Regions from separate parts of the Roseateles agri genome, predicted to be linked through region 2. Evidence: riboswitches for the same ligand, from Rfam matches in the RefSeq annotation. Region 2 holds a riboswitch; each other region holds the start of a gene.

Region 1 (4,622 bases), on a different contig from region 2:
AACTGTTCCGGCGCGATGGCCGGCCACAGGCGCAGCGAGGTCCATCCCAGCGCGGCCACGTCCGCATCGGTGGACTCCAGCTCGGCCAGCGGGCTCAGCATGCCGGCGGCCGTGAACGCCGCCGCGCCGCGGGCCCCCGCATCCGGGGCGGGATCGAAGACGCTGACGCTGTGACCCTCGCGCGCCAGCGCCCAGGCGAACAGGCGGCCGGTGAGGCCGGCGCCTGCGATGGCAACGCGGGCCATCAAGCCACCTTGATCGGCACGTACAGCTCGCTGCCCTGCGCGCGGAACTCCGCGCTCTTCGCCTCCATCGCCGCGCTGTACTCGCGCACGTCCTGCGTGATCTTCATCGAGCAGAACTTCGGCCCGCACATCGAGCAGAAGTGCGCGACCTTGGCGCTGTCCTTGGGCAGGGTCTCGTCGTGGAACTCGCGCGCCGTGTCGGGATCAAGGCCCAGGTTGAACTGGTCGGTCCAGCGGAACTCGAAGCGGGCTTTGGAGAGCGCGTCGTCGCGCGCCCGCGCGCCGGGGTGACCCTTGGCGACGTCGGCCGCGTGGGCGGCGATGCGGTAGGCGATCAGGCCGGCCTTGACGTCGTCGCGGTCAGGCAGGCCCAGGTGTTCCTTGGGCGTCACGTAGCAGAGCATCGCGCAGCCGAACCAGCCGATCATCGCGGCGCCGATGCCGCTGGTGATGTGGTCGTAGCCGGGCGCAATGTCGGTGGTCAGCGGGCCGAGTGTGTAGAACGGCGCCTCGTCGCAGTGCTTCAGCTGCTCGGTCATGTTGGCCTGGATCATGTGCATCGGCACGTGGCCCGGGCCTTCGATCATCGTCTGCACATCGTGCTTCCACGCGGTCTTGGTGAGCTCGCCCAGGGTGCGCAGCTCGGCGAACTGGGCCTCGTCGTTGGCATCGGCCAGCGAGCCGGGGCGCAGGCCGTCGCCCAGCGAGAAGCTGACGTCGTAGGCCTTCATGATTTCGCAGATCTCTTCGAAGTGTTCGTAGAGGAAGTTCTCGCGGTGGTGGGCGATGCACCACTTGGCGAGGATGGAGCCGCCGCGCGAGACGATGCCGGTGCGGCGCTTCACCGTCATCGGGATGAAGGGCAGGCGCACGCCGGCGTGGATGGTGAAGTAGTCGACGCCCTGCTCCGCCTGCTCGATCAGCGTGTCGCGGAACAGCGGCCAGCTCAGCTCCTCGGCCACGCCGCCGACCTTCTCCAGCGCCTGGTAGATCGGCACGGTGCCGATGGGCACGCTGGCATTGCGGACGATCCAGTCGCGCGTGGTGTGGATGTTGCGGCCGGTGCTGAGGTCCATCACCGTGTCCGCTCCCCAGCGGGTGGCCCAGACCAGCTTGTCCACCTCTTCCTCGATCGACGAGGTCACGGCCGAGTTGCCGATGTTGGCGTTGACCTTGACGAGGAAGTTGCGGCCGATCGCCATCGGCTCCAGCTCGGGATGGTTGATGTTGGCCGGGATGATCGCGCGGCCGCGGGCCACCTCCTCGCGCACGAACTCGGGCGTGATGATGGCCGGGATGCTGGCGCCCATCGCGTTGCCGCGCAGGCGGGCCTCGCGTTCGGCATCGGCCTCGTACTCGCGCATCCATTCGAGCCGCTGGTTCTCGCGCATCGCCACGTATTCCATCTCGGCGGTGATGAGGCCGCGGCGCGCGTAGTGCATCTGCGTGACGTTGGCGCCGGCCCTGGCGCGGCGCGGTTGGCGCTGCAGGCCCGCGCTCACCTCGCGCAGCTTCAGCTGCTGTTCCTGGTCGCGCAGGCCGTCGTCGATCAGCTGGATCGCGCGGCCCGTGTAGGCCTCGGTATCGCCGCGCTGCTCGACCCACTCGGCGCGCGGCGCGGGCAGGCCGCGGCGCACGTCGATCTGCGCGGCGGCATCGGTGTAGGGGCCGGTGGCGTCGTAGACGGCGATGCGCTCGCCGTTGGTCAGCGCGATCTCGCGCATCGGCACGCGCAGCTGTGGGTGCAGCATGCCGGGCAGGTGGATCTTGGTGGATGCGGGCAGCGGCCCGGTCTGGAGTTGCGGCGTAGTCGTCATCGTGGCTTCCGGTTCGTCTGGGGAAACGAATGAATCCGGAGCCTGCACCGCACCGGCGGATTGCGGCGTGGGCGGAGGTCGCGCTGGGGCGGGGGTGTGGTGCGGACGCGGGCAGCGTCCGCTGCCCTGCCAAGGACGACGGCTCTTCTTACGCCGGTATCAACCGGATCAAGTTCAGCGGGTCCGCGGCTTCTGCCGCGTCTCAGCCCTTCGCAAGGGCACCCCGGAGCGAAGCAGCAGTATACGCAGCGGCGTTGCGCGCTTCGTTGACGGCGGTCAAGCGGCCAAGCCGGTCCAGAAGCTGCCCAGTTCGCCCTTCAGCACTTCGAGGATCTCCTCGGACAGCTGCGGCGCGCTGCCCTGCGTCGCGCGCGCCAGCACCATGCCGCCAACCAGCGCCGACAGGGTCAGGATCGCGCGGGCCTTGTCGGCCGCGCCGGGCTCGTCGGTGACGCTGCCGTCGGGCCGGTGCTCCGCGAAGGCCTTCAGGTAGCCGCCGATGCCATGCGTGATCGCCTCGGCCACCGGCGGCGCGGCACGCGCGGCGTCCACGGCCAGCGTGGGCATCGCGCAACCGAGGCCCGGCGCGTCACGGTGTTCGGCGCGCAGGTAGTGCTCGAAGTAGGAACGCGCATCGCCCTGCTCGCGATCGAGCCGGGCGCGCAGGCGTGCCAGCGGCGCCGCCAGCGCGTGGGCCACGGCTTCGGCAGCGAGCGCATCCTTGGAGTCGAAGTGGCCGTAGAAACCGCCGTGCGTGAAGCCGGCCTCGCGCATGATCTCGGCCACGCCCACGCCCTCCAGCCCGCGCTCGCGGTACAGGCGCGAGGCGGCTTCGACGATGGCCTGGCGGTTGGCCTGCGACTGTTCCTTGGTGACTTTCATGGCGCTGCTTCTCGGGGTGACGCATCGATGCGATGCCCACATTTTAATTGTGATCATCATCAAAATTGCTATCATGACGGCAATCATCAAAACTTTCTGAGGCCATCAGCATGACCGTCAGCGCTCCGCCCTTGAGCTTCCCGCACCGCCTCGCGCCCTGGCTGGAACGCCGCAACATCCACTTCGCCTGGGTGATTGCCGGCGTCACCTTCCTGACGATGCTGTTCATGTCCGCCGCGCTGGGCCTGCCCGGGGCGATGTTGCAGCCGCTGGCCAGCGAGTTCGGCTGGAGCACCAGCCAGATCTCGTCGGCACTGGCGCTGCGCTTCGCGCTGTTCGGCCTGATGGGCCCGTTCGCCGCCGTGCTGATGGACCGTTTCGGGATGCGCGCGGTGATGTGCACGGCGCTGACCCTGGTCGGCGGCGGCATGCTGATGGCGGCCGGCATCACGCAGCTGTGGCAGCTCTGGCTGCTGTGGGGCGTGATGCTGGGCGTGGGCAGCGGCATGACGGCGCTGGTGCTCGGCGCCGTCGTCTCCAGCCGCTGGTTCGCGACCCGCCGCGGCCTCGTGATGGGCCTGCTGACGGCCAGCGCCGCCACCGGCCAGCTCGCCTGCCTGCCGATCGCCGCCTGGATGATCGAGCACTGGGGCTGGCGCGCGCCGCTGGCCCCGCTGGGCTTCATCTGCCTGGGCGTGATGGCCCTGGTGTGGCTGCTGATGCGCAACCGGCCGTCCGACATCGGCGTCCATCCCTTCGGCGCCGAGCCGGGCGCACCGGCACCCGCGGTCGCGCCGAAGATGACGATGGCCACGCCCTTCATCGCGCTGCGCGAGGCCAGCACGAAGCCGGCCTTCTGGCTGCTGGCCGGCACCTTCTTCATCTGCGGCCTGTCGACCAACGGCCTGGTGCAAACGCACTTCATCTCGCTGTGCGGCGACCGCGGCCTGGGCCCGGTGCCGGCGGCCTCGGTGCTGGCGATGATGGGCGCGTTCGACTTCGTCGGCACGATCGCCTCCGGCTGGCTCAGCGACCGCTACGACAGCCGCAAGCTGCTGTTCTGGTACTACGGTCTGCGCGGGCTCTCGCTGATGTGGCTGCCGCATGCGGACTATTCGCTGTACGGCCTGTCGCTGTTCGCGATGTTCTACGGCCTGGACTGGATCGCCACCGTGCCGCCCACCGTGCGCCTCACCGCGCAGACCTTCGGCACCGAGAAGGTGGGCCTGGTGTTCGGCTGGATCTTCGCCTCGCATCAGATCGGCGCGGCGGTGGCGGCCTGGGGCGCGGGCATGAGCCGCACCCTGCTGCTGACCTATTCGCCGGCGCTGTACACGGCCGGCGCGGCCTGCCTCGTCGCTGCGCTGATGGCGATGGCAGTTCGTAAAAAATCACCGGTCGCGCAGGGGTAAGCCCTCAAGGTTTCGTCATGGCGGCGTAACACGCAGGCCGCATACTGCAAGGCATCCAAGGCGACAAACCGGCTGCAGATTGGGCAGATTCCTGGAACCCGTCACCAGCGCTTTGGGTTCCTCATTTCGAAGGGCCGCTCGCCACCAGGCAGCGGCCCTTTCTCTTTGCGGTCCGCGCAACGCCGGCGGGTAAAGAATCTGAAAAATTGGGAGACCCGTTCTCGCACTGTGAGATGCTCCCGCGCCAGCCGACGCCAGCTCCTCAG
Region 2 (4,622 bases):
ACAACTCACGCACGAGCACGGCCAGCGTGTCCTCAGCAATCAACCGATCACCGCTGGTCGCAACCATCACCGGATCAAGCACAACGCGCTCGAAGCGGTGCCGCCGGATCGCGTCGGCCACCACACGCACGACCTCGGCGTTGTGCAACATCCCGATCTTGACGGCGTCGACGCCGATGTCTTCGGCCACGGCGTCGATCTGCGCGGCCAGGATCGCGGGCGGCAGCGGCTCGATCGCGCGGACGCCGAGCGTGTTCTGCGCGGTGATGGCGGTGATGGCGCTCATGCCGTAGCAGCCCAGCGCGGCGATGGTCTTCAGGTCGGCCTGGATGCCGGCGCCGCCGCCGCTGTCGGAGCCGGCGATGGTCAGCACGCGGGCGTAGCGCTTCATGTTGTCGGTCATGGCGTTCCGTCCATCAGTTGTCGCAAGCGGCGGGCCGCGTCCGCCGGGTCGGCGGCCTTGCACAGCAGGCTGACGACGGCCAGGCCGTCGGCGCCGGCGGCCATCACGGCGGCTGCGTTCTCGAAGCCGATGCCGCCGATGGCCACCAGCGGCCGCATCGTCATCGCACGGATCCGGCGCACGCCGGCCAGGCCCAGCGGCGGCGCGGCGTCGGTCTTGGTGGAGGTGTCGAACACGGGGCTCAGTCCGTAATAGTCAACCGGCGCGCGCTCGGCCGCGATCATCTGCGCGGCGGACTCGATCGACAGGCCGACGATGCTGCCTGGCGGCATCAGGCGCCGCACGTCCTCGGGCGCCATGTCGCGCTGGCCGACGTGCACGCCGTCGGCCCCGCAGGCCAGGGCCACGTCCACGCGGTCGTTGATCAGCAGCGGCACGCCCAGCGGCGCGAGCAGTGCCTTCAGTGCGCGAGCGCGCTCGACGAAGGGCCGCCTGTCCAGCGCCTTCTCGCGCAGTTGCACACAGGTGGCGCCGCCGCGCACGGCGGCCTCGACGACAGCCTCGATGCCCCGCGCGCCGCAGAGCGCGCTGTCGGTCACGAGGTGCAGCCGTAGGTGCTTGTGCAAATCAATTCGCTCAACCATGGATCTTCAGCTTCAGCCGCGCGGTGAAGCTGGCCTCGTCCAGCAGGTGCAGGCCGTCCAGCAATTCGATCTGCATCCGGCCGACGCCGGCACCGGCCGCCTGCGTGCGCTCGGCAGCCATCTCGCCGACGACACCCAGCACGGCCATCGCCGACAAGGTGGCGCGCCAGCGGTCGGGCTGCACCGCGGCGAAGGCGCCGACCAGCGCGCTGGCCGAGCAGCCGACGCCGGTGATGCGAGTCATCCACGGGTGACCGTTGGACAGCACCGCGTGTCGCCCCTGCGCGCCGACGACGTGATCGTCCGCGCCGCTGACGCAGACGGTGCCGCCGATGTCGCGGGCCAGCGCCCGCGCCGCGTCCAGTGCCTCGCCGGAAGCGGCGGAGCTGTCCACGCCGCGCGTGCGCGCCGCGAGGCCCGCCACGCTCATGATCTCGGAGCCGTTGCCGCGCACGATGCTCGGCGCGCCGGCCTGCATCAGCGCGGCGAGCGCTTCGTTGCGGTAGCGCGTGGCACCGGCACCGACCGGGTCGATGACGACCGGGATGCCGCGCCCGCGCGCCGTCTGCAACGCCAGTTGCATCGCGCGGACCCAGTCGGGCTCCAGGGTGCCGATGTTCAGCACCAGCGCTTGCGCGATGCCGGCCATCTCCTGCACCTCTTCCAGCGCATGCGCCATCACCGGCGCGGCGCCGACGGCCAGCAGCGCGTTGGCGTTGTAGTTCATCACCACGAAATTGGTGATGCTGTGCACCAGCGGCGACTGCGCGCGCACGGCCTGCAGGTCGGCCCACAGGTCCGCGGCGCTGATCAGATTGGAAGTCGAGCCCATCGCGATCGTCCTTCGTCAACAAAGCAAAGGGCGGCACGGGCGGAGAGAGGGCTGGGCCATGAGGGGCCGTCGCTTCCCTACGCTGGCACGACCCAGGTCAGGTTCAAAGGGTGTTTCTCAGTCGGCGCCGCCGGGTCCTCGTTGACCCGTCGTGCCGACACCCCTAGCGGTGTGCCCCGCTCGCAGTAGCGGGCGGGGCTGGCGGATTATGAGTCTGTTTGAAAGAATGGCCGCGGCCTTCTTCACAGTCCGGGAGAGCTTCGAGATGAACCTGCCACTGCGCACCGCCCTCGTCACGCTGAGCTTCTTCGCCGGCCTGCCCGCGGCCACGGCGCAGGTGCTCTACAACCCCGCCACCGGCCCGACGAATCCGGCGCTAACGGGCTGGCTCGACGGATCGCTGATCGGCGCCAGCGCCAGCTACGGCAGCAGCGGCGCGCAAGTGAAGCCGTCGGCCGGCAATGCGGCGATCGCGGGCTGGTCCAACTATCCGGCGCTGCTGGCGCTGAACGGCGCGCTGCCGCCGGTGAACGCGGCCTTCCCGGTGCTCGATGCCACGGCCGGCTACACGCTCAGCTTCGACATGGTGCTGTACAGCGAGGACCACAGCGGCAACGCCAACCGCGCCGGTTTCTCGGCGACGCTGATCGGCAGCGACCGCAAGGGCGTGGAGATCGGCTTCCAGAGCGACCGTATCTTTGCGCAGAACCTGGTCGACAACAGCTTCGTTGCCGGCGAGAGCACCAGCGACCCGGCGCTGGTGGCCGCGGCTTTTGCGCCGAACCATCGCTGGGAGCTGGAGGTGCAAGGCGACAGCTACCAGCTGCTGGTCAACGGCCTGCCGGTGCTGTCCAGCGCGCTGCACGACTATTCGAGCTACACCGGCACCGGCGCCAACGCCTACCGGACGCCGAACTTCCTCTTCCTCGGCGACAACACGACGTCCGCCGGGGCCAGCTTCCTGCTGGGCTATGCGGCCATCAGCACCGTGCCGGAGCCGGCGCCGTGGGCGCTGCTGGCGCTGGGCGGCGTCGCGCTGGCAGTGCGCCGCCGCGGCGGCGCTTCAGGCCGCGACTTCAGCTGAAATCGTCGCTGCCGCCGCCACCGACGTCGCTGCCACTGTCGCTGCCGCCGAAGTCGAAGCCGGCGTCGGAGCCGCCGACATCGATGCCGCCACCGTCGTTGCGGCCGAAGCGCTGGTCGTCGTCCACCTCGTGCAGCGAGCCCGAGCCGCCGCCGAAGGCACTGCCGCGGTCGTCACGGCGCTCATGGGCCGAGGCACTACCTGCCAGGATGGAGCCGAGCACCGCGCCGCCGCCGATCATCGCGGCGTCGCGCAGCAGGCTGCCGCCGGCCGTGGGCTGGCCGTAGCCGGGGCCGTAACCCGGTCCATAGCCCTGCCCTTGCCCGCGCGCCGCGGCGACCTGGGCCTCGCGGTCCAGTTGCTCCTGCTGCTCACGGCGCAGGCGCTCGCTCGGGCGTTCCTCGCCGCGCAGCTCGGCCGCCAGATCGCGGGCACGCAGCACCAGCGCCTGCGTGGGGCCGAAGTCGCTGCGCGAGGCCAGGCTGGACTGATGCGCGCTCAGGTCGCTCTTCACCAGGCGGATGCGGTCGTAGTTGCTCAGGCGCTGCGCTTCGCTGAGCGCGGGGTTGGCATCGCTGACGAGCTGGGCGTCGGCCAGGTCCTTGCTCGCGTCGTTCAGCTCGCTGGCCCAGCGCTCGCGCTCCTGCTTCAGCCCGGCGCTGCCCGAGCGGCGCGACACCATCACCAGCACGACCAACAGCACGCCGGCCGCCACGAAGACCCAGAACATGCCGCCGCTGCGGTGCTCGGGTTCAGGTACAGGCTCGCGCCGCGGCTCCGGCGCCGGAACCACTGAAGGCGCCACAACAGCCGGCGTCTCGGCCGCCGCCGTGATGGTCGGGGCACCCACACCCAGCCGCGCCTTCATCTGCGCCAGCTGCTCGCGGTTGCCGGCAAAGCGCTCATTAGGCGCCAGGCGCTCGGCATTGGCCAGCGCGTCGCGGGCTTCCGAGGTCTTGCCCTGCTTCTCCAGCACCTGGGCGTACCAGTAGAAGGCAAGCGCGTTGTCCGGGTGCTTCTTCAGCACCTCGGTCAGCCGCTCCTCGGCCTGCGGCCAGCGGCCGGCGACCATGTCGGCCTTGATGTCGTCCTTGGGGTCGGCGTGCGCGCCCAGCGCCAGCATCGCCAGGCCCAGGGCCAGCAAGGCGCGCCAGGCAAAAGACAGGAAGGAGGTGGAGTGATTCATGGCATCCATCAGCTGCGGGCACCGGGGCGGTGCTTCAAGGGCGCACTGTACTGCTGCCAGCCATGAAAAAGGCCCCGCAGGGCCTTCGTCGTCACCGGGTCTTAAGTCTCTGTTCAGCCCGGCCTTATTTACGCGCTCAGGCCTGGATGCCGCCGCCGAAGGCCGAGCGGCGCTCGGCCTTGCCCATGGCCGAGTAGAGGCCGGTCGGGACGCCGGGCATCAGCACGTCGATGGCGCGATCCAGCGAGGCGGTGGCGCGGGCCAGAGACTCGCGCTGGGCCGCCACGCGGCCGCCGGCCTGGGCCAAGCGCTGGCGCAGGCCGGGGGGCACGCCGCCGGTGCGCGCGGCTTCGCCGAAGCTTCCGATCGCCGCCGCCAGTGCCTTCTGCAACTGGACGGCATGGGCCTCGATGGCCGCACTGTCGCGACTCATCAGCGCCTCGCCGAGCAGGTTCAGGCAGCCCTCGACGGCG
Region 3 (4,622 bases), on a different contig from region 2:
GCTGGCCAATAACACCGAATTCGAGCGGATGCCCGCACCGCTGGCCCTGGTAGAAGCCCTGAGCGATTAAAATCCGCGGCTTCGCGCGCTCGCCCGCGCACCGACCGCAACACTCCACAAGAACCACCGAGCCATGACACACGTCGTTATCGAATCGTGCATCCGCTGCAAGTACACCGACTGCGTCGATGTCTGCCCCGTCGACTGCTTCCGCGAAGGCGCCAACTTCCTGGCCATCGACCCGGACGAATGCATCGACTGCGCGGTCTGCATCCCCGAGTGCCCGGTCAACGCGATCATGCCGGAGGAAGACGTGCCCGGCGACATGCAGCACATGATCAAGCTGAACGCCGACCTCTCCAAGAAATGGCCCAGCATCACCAAGCGCAAGCCTTCGATGCCCGATGCCGAGGAGTGGAAGGACAAGACGGGCAAGCTGCCCGAACTGATCCGCTGACCCTCTTTTTTCATATCCTTTTTGACTCCCGGCTCAGTCCCCGGGCTCAACCCAGATGGAACCTCAAGTGAACGCAGAAGTCCTGAAAACAGCCGGTGAACATGCGGGCCCGATCGAAACCGATGCCGTGATCGTCGGCGCGGGCCCGGTCGGCCTGTTCCAGGTCTTCGAACTCGGCCTGCTCGAGATCAAGGCCCACATCATCGATTCGCTGCCGCACCCCGGCGGCCAGTGCGTCGAGCTGTATCCGGACAAGCCGATCTACGACATCCCGGCCGTGCCCGTCTGCACCGGCCAGGAACTGACCGACAACTTGCTCAAGCAGATCGAGCCCTTCGGCGCGACCTTCCACCTGGGCCAGGAAGTGACCACCGTCCAGAAGCAGGACGACGGCCGCTTCTTCGTCGCCACCAGCAAGGGCACGACCTTCGTGACCAAGACGATCTTCATCGCCGGCGGCGTGGGCTCGTTCCAGCCGCGCACGCTGAAGGTCGAAGGCGTGGAGAAGTACGAAGGCGACTCGATTCACTACCGCGTCAAGAGCCCCGCGCAGTTCGCCGGCAAGAACCTGCTGGTCGTCGGCGGTGGTGACTCGGCGCTGGACTGGGCGCTGAACTTCTGCGAAGGCAACAAGGACGGCAACCCGCACAAGGCCGAGAGCGTGATCCTGCTGCATCGCCGCGATGGCTTCCGCGCCGCGCCGGCTTCGGTCGCCAAGATGCACGAGCTGTGCGAGCAGCACGAGATGCAGTTCCTGGTCGGCCAGGTGAGCGACATCGTCGAGAACGACGGCGTGCTGACCGGCGTCAAGGTCGCCGGCGCCGACGGCGTGACCCGCGTGGTGCCCTGCGATGCAGTGCTGGCCTTCTTCGGCCTGTCGCCCAAGCTCGGCCCGATCGCCGAATGGGGCCTGGCACTGGAACGCAAGCAGATCGTCGTGGACACCGAGAAGTTCCAGACCAACGTGCCGGGCATCTTCGCCGTCGGCGACGTGAACACCTACCCGGGCAAGAAGAAGCTGATCCTGTCGGGCTTCCACGAGTGCGCGCTGGCCGCCTTCGGCGCCGCGCCCTACATCTTCCCGGAGAAGCGCGTGCACCTGCAGTACACGACGACGAGCCCGAAGCTGCACAAGGTGCTGGGCGTGGAGTCGCCTGTGTTCGACTGACGGCACCGTCGATCTGACGTTTTGACCCGACAAGCCGCTCATCGAGCGGCTTGTTCTCTTTCGGGTCGCCGATAGAATTCGCCTCGTGCCGCAGCAATGCGGCGCATTCGCTAGGGGTGTTGGCTGGCAAGCCGACTGAGAGAGTCCCTTTGAACCTGATTGAGGTAATCCTCGCGCAGGGAAGCAAGCAGCATCAGCCGCCGTCGCACCAGCCTCTTTCTCGCTGACGGTTCCGGCCTCATGACTTGCCGACCTGCCATCGCTTTTCGTCACGATGGCAACTCGATTCACACGTACCGCACTCGCTGCCGCCCTGCTCGCCGCCATGGCCGCCCAGGCACAACAGGAGCAGCAGCAGGCCCTGCCGGCCATCACCGTCACCGGCCGCTCGGCCGACACCACGCCGGTGCAGCTCGGCGGCTTCGGCGACGTGCCGCTGGCCAAGCTGCCGATGCAGGCCACCGCGCTGTCCAGTGACCGGCTGAAGGACCTCGGCGTCGATGCGCTCGCCGGCCTCGCGTCCATCGACGCCAGCGTCGGCGATTCGTACAACGCCGAGGGCTACATCAGCTACCTGAGCATCCGCGGCTTCACGATCGACAACCGCTTCAACTACCGGCGCGACGGCCTGCCGATCAACGCCGAGACCGCGCTGCCGCTGGACAACAAGTCCTCGGTCGAGATCCTCAAGGGCACCAGCGGCATGCAGGCCGGCACCAGTGCGCCGGGCGGGCTGGTGAATCTGGTCGTCAAGCGGCCGCAGGCGGTGGACAGCACGGTGTTGAGCCTCGGCTACACCCAGCCCGGCACCGTCGAGGCCTCGATCGACTGGAACAAGCGTCTGAGCAGCGACCTGGGCCTGCGCGTCAACGCTAGCGCCGCGCACCTCGATCCGCAGCTGCGCGATGCCGAGGGCCATCGCCAGATGCTCGCCGCCGCGATCGAATGGAAGGCAAGACCTGGCACCCTGGTCGAGGCCGAGTTCGAGCTGAGCCATCAGAGCCAGCCGGACCAGGCCGCGTTCAGCATGCTCGGCGACCGCGTGCCCGACCCGAAGTCCGTCGACCCGCGCCTGAACCTGAACAACCAGTCATGGACGCAGCCCACCGTGTTCGACGGCCGCACCGGCTCGCTGCGCATCACCCAACAGCTGAACGAAGACTGGCGCGCGCAGGTGCATGCCGGCGTGCAACGCCTGCGCACCGACGACCACCTCGCCTTCCCCTTCGGCTGCTTAGCCGCCGACGGCACCTACTACGCCGACCGCTACTGTCCCAACGGCGACTTCGACCTCTACGACTTCCGCAGCGACGGCGAGCGCCGCGACAGCAGCGCGCTCGACCTGTCGCTGAGCGGCAAGTTCAACACGGCAGGCATGCGGCACGAGCTGACGGCGGGCGTGCTGTTCAGCCGCTTCAAGAGCCGCTTCGGCGACGAGGTCTACACCCTGGTCGGCACCGGCAACGTGAGCGGCCAGGTGCAGCTGCCCGATGCTATCGAGCCCTATGCCGGGAACACCAACCGCGACGAGCGCAGCACCGAGCTCTACCTGCGCGACTCGATCCAGCTGGGCGCTGACTGGCAGGCCTGGCTGGGCCTGCGCCACACGTCGCTGCACCGCGAGAGCGCCCTCACCGACGGCTCCGAGCGGACCAGCTATCCGCAGTCCTTCACCACGCCGTGGCTGGGCCTCAGCTACGCGATCTCGCACGAGCTGATGGCCTATGCGAGCTGGGGCGAAGGCATCGAATCGAACGTTGTGCCGAACCGGCCGATCTACTCCAACCGGGGCCAGGCGCTGCCCGCGATGAAGAGCCGGCAGGTCGAAGCCGGGCTGAAGGCAGGCACGCGTGCCGTGGACTGGTCGCTGGCCGTGTTCGACATCCGCCAGCCAGCCTGGCGCGACAACTGCGATGGCACCGGCGACGCAGGCTCCTGCACCACCGTGGCCGATGGCCGCGCCCACCACCGCGGCATCGAGGCCTCCGCCGACCTGAAGTGGCGCGGCGGCGGCGTGCTCGGCAGCGTCATGCGCCTGCGCGCGCGCAACGAAGACGGCGCCGTCGACCCGACACTCAACGGCCAGCAGCCCGTCAACGTGCCGCAGACGATGCTCAAGCTGCAGGCCCGACAAGACCTGCTCCCCGGCGTGCAACTGCAAGGTGGCCTCGTCTACGAAGGTCGGCGCGCCGTGCTGCCCGACAACAGCGTCTTCATCCCCGGCTGGACGCGGCTCGACCTCGGCGCGCGCATCGAGCAGAACTGGGGCAGCCAGTTGCTGGTCTGGCGCGCCGGCATCGACAACCTAGCCGACCGCCGCGCCTGGCGCGAGTCGCCCTACCAGTACGACCACGTCTACCTCTACCCGCTGGCCCCGCGTACCTTCCGCGCCAGTTTGGAGATCCGCTTGTAAACGCCTAAAAATTCAGGCTACAATGCAAGGCTCTGTTCCTCGATAGCTCAGTCGGTAGAGCGCCGGACTGTTAATCCGTAGGTCCCTGGTTCGAGCCCAGGTCGAGGAGCCACAGAACTCAAAAGAGAACCCGCCCGCGGGTTCTCTTTTTATCGGCAAGTAGACGTGCCGATCAATTCCTCGATAGCTCAGTCGGTAGAGCGCCGGACTGTTAATCCGTAGGTCCCTGGTTCGAGCCCAGGTCGAGGAGCCAAATTGAAGCCCTGCAGGTGCAAGCCTGTGGGGCTTTTTCTTTGTCGCTCGCCGCCGGTGACCGGGCCAATGAACTACGCGGATCCGGCGCAACGACAAGCCTGATGGCGAAGCGCGGCCATCGGGCTCTCCCCCTAACGGCGCCGTCAACCACCGCCACCGCCATTCGTTGTAGCGATTCCTACACACCCTCAGGAACGAGATCCCCATGAAGAAAGTATTCCTCTTGCTGACCGTCGCGCTGCTCGCCAGCACCGCCCAGGCCGCCGACATCGGGGTATCCGTCCAGGTCGGCCAACCCGGCTTCTACGGTCGCATCGACATCGGGAACA

The links. A riboswitch is a leader RNA that binds a small molecule or an ion and turns the genes downstream of it on or off. The one in region 2 is predicted to bind thiamine pyrophosphate.
Region 1: linked by a shared signal. The riboswitch ahead of thiC (phosphomethylpyrimidine synthase ThiC) and the one ahead of thiM (hydroxyethylthiazole kinase) in region 2 are both predicted to bind thiamine pyrophosphate.
Region 3: linked by a shared signal. The riboswitch ahead of SNE35_RS00250 (TonB-dependent siderophore receptor) and the one ahead of thiM (hydroxyethylthiazole kinase) in region 2 are both predicted to bind thiamine pyrophosphate.

What each region holds. Positions count from the first base shown of each region.
Region 1 covers NZ_JAXCLA010000001.1:84,393-89,014, forward strand. The annotation lists gene SNE35_RS00370 (FAD-dependent oxidoreductase) at 1-245, opposite strand, end outside; gene thiC (phosphomethylpyrimidine synthase ThiC) at 245-2,110, opposite strand; TPP riboswitch at 2,191-2,298, opposite strand; gene SNE35_RS00380 (TetR/AcrR family transcriptional regulator) at 2,339-2,944, opposite strand; gene SNE35_RS00385 (MFS transporter) at 3,055-4,356, shown strand.
Region 2 covers NZ_JAXCLA010000010.1:140,821-145,442, forward strand. The annotation lists gene thiD (bifunctional hydroxymethylpyrimidine kinase/phosphomethylpyrimidine kinase) at 1-403, opposite strand, end outside; gene thiE (thiamine phosphate synthase) at 400-1,047, opposite strand; gene thiM (hydroxyethylthiazole kinase) at 1,040-1,879, opposite strand; TPP riboswitch at 1,937-2,054, opposite strand; gene SNE35_RS27845 (PEP-CTERM sorting domain-containing protein) at 2,145-2,963, shown strand; gene SNE35_RS27850 (tetratricopeptide repeat protein) at 2,956-4,149, opposite strand; gene SNE35_RS27855 (hypothetical protein) at 4,286-4,622, opposite strand, start outside.
Region 3 covers NZ_JAXCLA010000001.1:57,902-62,523, forward strand. The annotation lists gene cobA (uroporphyrinogen-III C-methyltransferase) at 1-70, shown strand, start outside; gene fdxA (ferredoxin FdxA) at 134-457, shown strand; gene SNE35_RS00245 (NAD(P)/FAD-dependent oxidoreductase) at 513-1,625, shown strand; TPP riboswitch at 1,728-1,824, shown strand; gene SNE35_RS00250 (TonB-dependent siderophore receptor) at 1,900-4,038, shown strand; tRNA gene SNE35_RS00255 (tRNA-Asn) at 4,075-4,150, shown strand; tRNA gene SNE35_RS00260 (tRNA-Asn) at 4,216-4,291, shown strand; gene SNE35_RS00265 (hypothetical protein) at 4,499-4,622, shown strand, end outside.